Regions from separate parts of the Anaerosalibacter massiliensis genome, predicted to be linked through region 1. Evidence: riboswitches for the same ligand, from Rfam matches in the RefSeq annotation. Region 1 holds a riboswitch; each other region holds the start of a gene.
The links. A riboswitch is a leader RNA that binds a small molecule or an ion and turns the genes downstream of it on or off. The one in region 1 is predicted to bind cobalamin.
Positions count from the first base shown of each region.

Region 2: linked by a shared signal. The riboswitch ahead of NSA23_RS06145 (sirohydrochlorin cobaltochelatase) and the one ahead of NSA23_RS06910 (cobyric acid synthase) in region 1 are both predicted to bind cobalamin.
Region 3: linked by a shared signal. The riboswitch ahead of NSA23_RS06095 (energy-coupling factor ABC transporter permease) and the one ahead of NSA23_RS06910 (cobyric acid synthase) in region 1 are both predicted to bind cobalamin.

Region 1 is NZ_JANJZL010000003.1:316,992-320,205, forward strand. Features, by position in the region: gene NSA23_RS06905 (patatin-like phospholipase family protein) at 1-1,125, shown strand, start outside; cobalamin riboswitch at 1,335-1,509, shown strand; gene NSA23_RS06910 (cobyric acid synthase) at 1,627-2,469, shown strand; gene cbiB (adenosylcobinamide-phosphate synthase CbiB) at 2,479-3,214, shown strand, end outside.
Region 2 is NZ_JANJZL010000003.1:175,143-178,356, forward strand. Features, by position in the region: gene hemL (glutamate-1-semialdehyde 2,1-aminomutase) at 1-983, shown strand, start outside; cobalamin riboswitch at 1,038-1,207, shown strand; gene NSA23_RS06145 (sirohydrochlorin cobaltochelatase) at 1,319-2,095, shown strand; gene NSA23_RS06150 (DEAD/DEAH box helicase) at 2,237-3,214, shown strand, end outside.
Region 3 is NZ_JANJZL010000003.1:165,094-168,307, forward strand. Features, by position in the region: gene NSA23_RS06080 (NAD(P)/FAD-dependent oxidoreductase) at 1-162, shown strand, start outside; gene NSA23_RS06085 (TDT family transporter) at 176-1,144, shown strand; gene mobB (molybdopterin-guanine dinucleotide biosynthesis protein B) at 1,208-1,699, shown strand; cobalamin riboswitch at 1,746-1,918, shown strand; gene NSA23_RS06095 (energy-coupling factor ABC transporter permease) at 2,025-2,756, shown strand; gene NSA23_RS06100 (energy-coupling factor ABC transporter substrate-binding protein) at 2,740-3,033, shown strand; gene cbiQ (cobalt ECF transporter T component CbiQ) at 3,017-3,214, shown strand, end outside.

The sequences.
Region 1 (3,214 bases):
GAAATGGATATACAAATTGGAGGGGTAGCTGGTACGTCGGTTGGTGCTTTAAATGGAGCCGCAATAGTTCAAGATGAATTTGACAAAGCCTATGAATTATGGGAAAATATGTCTTACTCAAGAGTAATAGATGTAAATGATGAAGAAATACAAAAATTTAAAAAAGGTAAATTAGATATAGAAGATTTTAAAATTTTAGGAGAAAAAATAAAAGGCGTAATAGACGAAAAAGGAATAGACATAACACCTTTAAAAAGACTCTTAACTGAATTAATAGATGAAGAAAAAGTTAGAAATTCAGGTAAAGATTTTGGAATAGTCACAGTTTCTCTTACAGATTTAAAACCTTTGGAACTATATATTGAAGATATTCCAGAGGGAAAATTAGTCGAGTACTTGCTTGCTAGTGCATATTTACCTGTATTTAAAAAGGAGAAAATTGATGGAAAAAAATATATAGATGGAGCAATATATAATAATCTTCCTATAGAGCTTCTATCTAGTAAAGGCTATAAAGATTTAATAGCTATAAGAACTCATGGATCAGGAAGATTAAAGAAAATAGATATTAATGATTTAAATATAATTTATATATCTCCTAATGAAGACTTAGGAAGAACATTGGATTTTGACACTGAAGTAGCCAGAAAAAATTTGAAACTAGGTTATTATGATGGACTAAAAGCATTAAAAGGTTTAAAGGGATATAAATATTATATTGAGTCTGAAAAAGATGAAGACTATTTTTTGGATATGTTTTTAAATACAGAAGAAGAAAAAGTTTTAAGAATAGGAGAAATATTTGGAATTAAAGATATCCCTTATAGAAGAGCATTATTTGAATTTATAATTCCAAAGTTAAGTAATGTTTTAGGTATGGAAAAGGAAAATAGCTATCAGGAAATAGTTATAAGATTTCTGGAGGAGATGGCTATTTTATATGATATAGAAAAATTTAAGGTATATGATTATGATGAACTTTTAAATATAGTTAAAGAAAATCACAAAACTAGGGAAAAGACGGAAGGAGAAAACTTTCTCTACAAAATAGTTAATAAAGTGGACTTTCTTTCTCCATTTAATAAAGAAGATATAATAAAAAATATAGCAGATATAATTTTTTAGAGTTTTAAAAATAGTTTTTAATTAATAGTAATATAAAATATTAATTATATGAGTTAGAAAAGAAAAATATTAAAAGAAGTTAATACTTTTAAAGCTAAAAACTGAAAGTGAACATGAGTTTAGATATGTCAAAGAATCTATGAATATTAAACTGATATAATATTTCCATTTGACACAAAAATATAAAAAATGATATTATATAATGGATAATTTAAAATAAAAGCTAAGGTGCCTTTGTGGTTAAAAGGGAAAGTGGTGAAAATCTGCTACAGCCCCCGCTACTGTAAACGGTGACAAATTTCAGAGTCCACTAGCTATTATGCTGGGAAGGAGGAAGGAGGTTGAACCGTAAGTCAGGAAACCTGCCTGAGCTTAAAGCATTCTTTCGGAGGGAAAGAAAGTGCTTGTTTACTTAGTTCATAAACTGGGGAAATATTGAACTTTCTATAAAACAAGAGAACTTCGAGAGAAGTTCTCTTGTACTTTTTTGGAGGTGAAAATATGACAAGTATTATGGTTCAAGGTACAACTTCTTCAGCTGGGAAGAGCATTTTATGTACTGCTCTATGTAGAGTATTTAAGGAAGATGGCTATAATGTATTTCCCTTTAAAGCTCAAAATATGTCATCTAAGTCTTATAAAACTTCAGATGGACTTGAAATAAGTACAGCTCAAGTTCTACAGGCATTTGCTTCTCAACTGGAACCAAATCCAAATATGAATCCTATTCTTTTAAAACCTACAAGTGATAGAAAAAGTCAAGTATTTATAAAAGGAAAACTATATAAGAATATGGAGGCTGTAGAGTATTTCAAATTTAAAAATGGTTTAAAACCTATGATTAAAGAAACATTTGATGAAGCTGAAAATAGACATGATATAGTGGTTATAGAGGGTGCAGGAAGTCCTGCAGAAATAAATTTGAAAGAAAATGATATTGTAAATATGGGGATGGCTGAAATGGCAGATGCACCAGTGTTATTAGTAGCAGATATAGATAGAGGTGGAGTTTTTGCTTCTCTATATGGGACAGTAATGTTATTAGAAGAAGAAGAGAGAAAGAGGGTTAAAGGATTAGTTATTAACAAGTTTAGAGGTGACAAATCTCTTTTAGAACCAGGGATTGATATGATAGAAGAGCTGTTAAATATTCCTGTAGTTGGAACAATACCTTATGTACATTTAGAACTAGAAGATGAAGATAGTCTCTTAGAATATGAAAAGGAATGTAACAATGGAAAACAAGATATAAGGGAAATGGAAAAGGAAATAAAAAAAATAGCTAAAGTAGTAAGAGAGAATATGGATATAGATTATATTTATTCATTGATGAACAAAATGTAGGTGAAATAAATGTTAGATATTATAGTAGCAGTTGTTTTAGATTTTTTAATAGGGGACCCATATAGTTTTCCCCATCCAGTTAAGCTAATGGGAAATATAATTTCATTTGAAGACAAAACTATAAGAAAAGTATTTAAAAGTAAAAATGAAATTAAAATTGGCGGTTTTTTAATAGCTTTGTTTAATATATTTATAGCTTTTTTTATTCCTTTCATGTTGTTAAAAGGAATAAAAAAATACAGTGTTTTATACCATATTATAAACATCTATCTAATATATACATGTATTGCAGCTAGGTGCTTACATAAAGAAGCTATGAAGGTATACAATGCTTTTAATAATGGTATAGAAGATGCTAGAAAAAAGATTTCTTATATTGTAGGAAGAGATACTAAGAATTTAAGTGAAGAGGAAATTATAAAAGCAGATATAGAAACTGTAGCGGAAAATACTTCTGATGGAGTTATTGCACCATTATTCTATATATTTATTTTAGGAGCTCCAGGAGGACTAATGTATAAAATGATAAACACTATGGACTCTATGTTAGGATATACTAATGAAAAATATATAGATTTAGGATATTTTCCAGCTAAAATAGATGATTTATTTAATTATATTCCAGCAAGACTATCAGGAGTATTAATGTGTATTTCTTCTATATTTAGATATGATGTAAAGAATGGATTTAAGATAATGATAAGAGATAGAAAAAATCATAAAAGTCCTAATAGTGCTTATCCAG
Region 2 (3,214 bases), 140 kb from region 1:
AATCTTATAATGGTGTGGAAATGGTAAGAATGGTGAACTCAGGTACGGAAGCTACTATGAGTGCCATAAGAGTAGCTAGAGGATATACTGGTAGGGATAAAATAATAAAATTTGAAGGTTGCTATCATGGACATAATGATTGTTTACTTGTGAAATCTGGGTCAGGAGCTATAACTTATGGAGTACCCACTAGCAGTGGAGTTCCAGCAGATATAGTAAAAAATACTATAGTTTGCAGATATAATAATTTAGAAGATGTAAAAAAGACTTTTGAAGATTTTGGAGAAGATATAGCAGCTATAATCCTAGAACCTGTAGCAGGAAATATGGGAGTAGTTCCTGCAAAGAGAGAATTTTTAGAAGGCCTTAGGAAGATAACTAAAGAGAATGGTTCAGTACTTATATTTGATGAAGTAATAACAGGTTTTAGGATAAGCTATGGAGGGGCTAGCGAAGTATATGGAATTGAACCAGATATGGCTTGTTTTGGTAAAATAATCGGAGGAGGATTTCCAGTTGGTGCTTATGGCGGAAAAAAAGAAATAATGGAAATGGTATCTCCAACAGGGCCAGTTTATCAAGCAGGTACTCTTTCAGGAAACCCATTAGCCATGCATGTAGGATATAGAAATTTAAAAATACTAAAAGAAAATAAAAATATATATAAGGAACTAGAAGAAAAAGCTATTATGATAGAAGAAGGAATTAGAAAAAATATAGAAGAATTAAATATAAATGCAAAAATAGTAAGATTTAAAAGTATGTTAACTCTTTTCTTTGGAAAAGGACCTTTTGAAAACTTTGATGATGTTCAGTCTTGTGATACAGAAATGTATGCTAAATATTTCAATGAAATGTTAAATCGTGGAATAATGCTTCCACCAGCCCAATTTGAAGGTATGTTTTTATCTATAGCTCATACTAAAGAAGATATAGAATATACTATTAAGGCTAATTACGAAGCATTGAAGGCTATTAAGTAGAGTTAAAAAAATTGCAAAAATTATAGTCTTATGTTAGCATATGTTTTATACAACTTAATAAGAGGAGATATAGGTTTATTATGATTAAAAGGGAAATTGGTAAAAGCCAATACAGCCCCCGCTACTGTAAGTGGTACGAAATCAACGATATACCACCTCTTGGGAAGGTGTTGAGAGTAGGATAAACCACAAGTCAGGAGACCTGCCTATAACTTTTAAGTATGCCTTCGGTGGGAAGGAATTGCTTTTGTATTAAAATATATATGAATATCCATCCCATAGCTGTTTGAGGCTATGGGATTTTTTACAAATAACTCAAAGAAAAGAGGTATAAAATGAAAGAAGCTATCCTTGTAGTTAGTTTTGGAACAACTTATGAGAAAACAAGAAAGTTATGTATAGAAAGCACAGAAAATGAAATTAAAGATAGATTTAAAGATTTTGAAATTAGAAGGGCTTTTACTTCTCAAATGGTAATAGAAAGATTAAAAAAGAGAGATGGCATAATAATAGATAATGTAGAAGAAGCATTAGAGAAAATATGTAAGGGTGAGACTAAAGATATATATATTCAATCCTTACATATCATACCAGGTCATGAATATGAAAAAATGCATAGGCACATAGATAGTTTTAAGGACAAATACAATTTTAATAGTATAAGTGTAGGAAAGCCCTTACTATATGATGAAGAAGATTATAAAAAAGTGGTTGAAGCACTAGATACTAAGGGATTAAAAGAAGATGAAGCTATTGTATTTATGGGACATGGGACAGATCATATTTCTGACAATTGTTACAGTAGATTAGAAGATGAATTTAAGAAACAAGGATTTAAAAATGTATATATAGGTACAGTGGAGGGCAATGAAACTATAGAAGATATAATACCTTTACTAAAAGAAAATAAAATAAGAAAGGTAATACTAAAACCTTTCATGTTAGTTGCAGGAGATCATGCAAAAAATGATATGGCAGGAGATGAAGAAGATTCTTGGAAAAATAAACTTTTAAAAGAAGGTTTTAAGGTAGAAACCTATGTAAAAGGCCTTGGAGAAGAGGACAGTATAAGAAAGTTATTTGTGTCACATTTAGAAGATATAATAGAATAAAATTGAGAAATTAATTAAGTTTTGTTAGGGGTTTAGAATTATCTAAGCCCTTTTTCTTGTGAGTATATTTTAAATATAATATGGGCTATGATATAATAGGATATTGAATAATAAATCCCATGATTTTGATAGAGGTGAAATATGTTAAATATAGATGATAAGCTATTATTAGAAAGATCGGGAAACTATCAATCTTACATTAAAGGAAAAGAATGTTATTATAATGGTAGAGTCACGAATTTAAGGTACGATAAAGACTTAAAATATTTTCAAGGAATAGTTAAAGGAAGTAAAGAATATATAGTGGAGCTTTTTTTTGATAAAGATAATGATTTAGTATCCTCTCATTGCACATGTCCAGCTTATGAAAAATATTCAGGTGATTGTAAACATATCATTGCTCTTCTTTTATATATAAAAAACTTAAATATATCTAATACATTTCAAAAAAAAGATGAAGAAAATATAAAAAACATAATTGATTATTATAAATTTAATAGTGAAAATCAAAATATACCTGTAAAATTAGAACTTAATTATGAATTTGATTTTAATGATTTCAGAGACATTGATGAAAGTTCTTTTTTAAGTCTAAGAATGGGAGAAAACAAGCTATATGTAGTAAGAAATGTTAAAAAGTTCTTTGAGAGTTTAGAAAATGGAGAAGAAATATATTTTGGAAAAGAATTTACTTTCAATCCTAATTATCATGTATTTAGACCTGAAGATGAAAAAGTAATTAGCTTTCTGAAACTTTTATATGAAAATCATACAATAAATAGTACAAGATATTATGGAAGTGGAGACCAGAATATATTTAAAGGAAAGCACATATTACTTAAACCAGAGGCATTGAAAAGTTTTTTTAAGCTTATGGGAGGTAGAAGTTTTAATGCTTCTATAATGGGATCTGAGTACAAGAATATAAAGATAATAGAGAAAGATTTTTATTTAAATATGAAACTAGATGAAGAAGGCAATTATTTAACTATGAAAATGGATTCTTATGAAAATATTATTCCTCTTACTTCAAATGGTGAGTATATTTTTAATAATGAGCATATCTATAAAATTTCAAAAGAGTGGAGAAAGAAAATAGTACCTTTATATGATGAGATA
Region 3 (3,214 bases), 150 kb from region 1:
AAAATCTATGGAGCTATAATGCAAGGAGATTTATCTTATGGAGGTATATTAACCCAATTGATCAGAGCAAAGATAGATGTTTCTAAAGTTAAAAAACCTATTTTTAATATAGATTATTCTGATTTTTTCAATATAAAAGAAAATCTAGAGTACACTTACTAAGGAGGGAGCCACAATGAATAATCATTTTATAGAGAGATTAGAAAATTTGCCAGTGCCCATTTTGCCTACTTTTGTTGGGGCATTGACTTTATCTAATGTTTATCAGGGATTAGGATTCTCTTGGATAAGACATGTTACTATGTGGATTGCTACTATTATTTGGATTTGTTATATCATAAAAATTTTAAATTTTCCCAATACATTTAAAAAAGAATATTCAAATACTGTTCTGAGCAGTTTATATGCAGGATTTACAATGATTATGATGTTATTAGGAAGCTACTATATTCAATTTCATAAAGGTATTGGAAAGGGACTTTGGTTCTCAGGTATTATAATTCATATGATACACATACTCGTATTCACTTATAGAAATATAATTAAAAAATTTAATAAAGAGACTTTTTTACCTAGTTGGTTTGTAACTTATAATGGTATAATGGTTTCAGCAGTAGTAGGTGGTTTAATGGATGAACTACTTATTTGTAAGTTTATCACTTATTATGGTATTTTTACATATATAATAATTCTTCCATTTATGATTTCTCGTTTAATAAAATTTGAAATAAAAAGGGAAGTCTATCATACTCAAGCAATTTTATTAGCTCCATGTAGTTTGTGTTTAGTAAGTTATTTGAATACTGTAGAAGATCCAAATATATATTTAATAGGATTTCTTTATATTGCTGTTCTAATTTCTCTAGGCTTCCTAATTTATAAATTACCAGTATTTTTTTCAATAGATTTTAGTCCGAGCTATGCTGGAATGACTTTCCCCATGGCTATAGGTATAGTTGCATCTAATAAGATTTCTGAATTTCTAGATAGTTTAGGATATGAATTTTTATCTTATATAACTACTCAAATAGTTGGATTTCAAATATATCTTACAACGGGGATTATAGCTTATGTCTTATTGAAATTTTTAATCATGGCTTTAGGGACTAGAGAAAAGGTAAGAGTTTATAAAGGTATAGAATAAGTAAAGTATATAGTTTTTGCTATGACAGTTAATTGAACTATTTGATTATATGGAGGTTAAGATATGATACCTATTTTTTCAATTGTAGGAGCCTGCTCTAATGTAGGGAAAACTACAGTTTTATGTAATATAGTGAAAGAACTTAAATATAGAGGATATAGGGTAGCTACCATAAAACATAACTCCTGTGATTTTAATATTGACCATCCAGGTAAAGATACATGGAAATATACTCAAGCAGGCTCAGATACTGTAATTATTTCATCATCACAAAAATTTGCTATGATTGAAAATGTTGAAAAAGAGTACAATTTAGATAGTATAGTAAAAAAGATTAATAATGTTGATATAATAATAACTGAAGGATATAAAAAAGAAAACAAACCTAAGCTAGAGGTTTTTAGAAAGGGCTTATCTAAGGAAATTATATCTAGAGACGAAGATTTATTTGGTATTGTTACAAATACTCCTATTAATAAGGATATTCCACAATTTAGTTTTGAAGAGACAGAAAAATTAGTAGATTTTATTGAAAGAAAGTTTTTCAAGGAATAATTTATATTGATATATAATCATAGCTATGATATTATTAAATTGAAAATTACATAGGATAATTTTAGGTTCATAAGATTGAAAGGGAAATTGGTGAAAATCCAATGCAGCCCCGCTACTGTAAGTGAGTACGAAATCAACAAAATGCCACTGATATTTGGGAAGGCGTTGAGAGTAGGATGATCCACAAGCCAGGAGACCTGCCTATTATTCTTAAAGTAAACCTTCGGTGGGAAGTGGTTACTTATTATTTGTATGCATTTTATTTGTTAAATAATAAACCCAACCTTAGGTTGGGTTTTATTTTATTAAGGTGAGGTGATTTTTAATGAAAGAAAAGAAAAAATATTTTTTTATTATTTTATTGCTATTAGGTCTTACTCCAAGTGTTTCTAATGCAATGCATATTATGGAGGGTTTTTTACCAGTTAAATGGGCTATATTTTGGGCTATTATAACTTTACCGTTCTTAGTTATAGGAATTAAAAGAGTTAATAAAATATTTAAAGAAGAGAGCAATAAAAAAGTATTATTAGGTTTGGCAGGAGGTTTTGTGTTTGTATTATCAGCTTTAAAGATACCTTCTGTAACAGGTAGCTGTTCCCACCCAACAGGAGTAGGTTTAGGTGCAATAATATTTGGACCTACTACTATGACAGTAGTTGGAATAATAGTTTTATTATTCCAAGCATTATTACTTGCTCATGGAGGTTTAACCACTTTAGGAGCCAATACTTTTTCTATGGCAGTTATAGGACCATTAGTATCCTATGGTTTATTTAAATTCATGAAAAAAAGAGGGGCTAAAACATCTGTATCTGTATTTGTTGCAGCATGTTTAGGAGATTTAGCCACATATGTTATTACATCTATCCAACTTTCTTTAGCTTTTCCAGATCCAGTAACAGGTTTTGCAGGTTCTATGGCTAAGTTCTTAAGTGTATTTGCAGTTACGCAGATACCTCTTGCTATTGTAGAAGGTATTTTAACAAGTGTTATATATAATTTATTAATTGAATATCATAAGGAAGGAGTGTTGGGCAGTGAAATCACTAAGTAAAAAGAATATACTACTCCTTATATTAGCAATAGTAATTGTTATACTTCCTTTAATATTTATGGGTGGTTCAGAGTTTGAAGGGGCAGATGATCAAGCAGAAGGTGTTATAGAAGAAATAAATCCTGACTATGAACCATGGTTTGATAGTTTATGGGAACCACCAAGTGGAGAAATTGAAAGTTTGTTGTTTTCAGTTCAAGTAGCAATTGGAGCAGGAACTATTGGATATATATTAGGTAATATGAAGGGGAAAAAAGACGTTGCTTCTAATAGATAGATATGCATATATTAATAAACTAAAAAAATTTAATCCTATGGCAAAATTTATTTTTGCCATAGCTGCTCTTTTTGTAGCTATAGGATTTAATAATATATATATTAATTTTATAATTTTTATAATTATGGTTCTATTAACAACAGTAGTAGCTAGAATACCAAGTAAAAATTATTTTGAAATT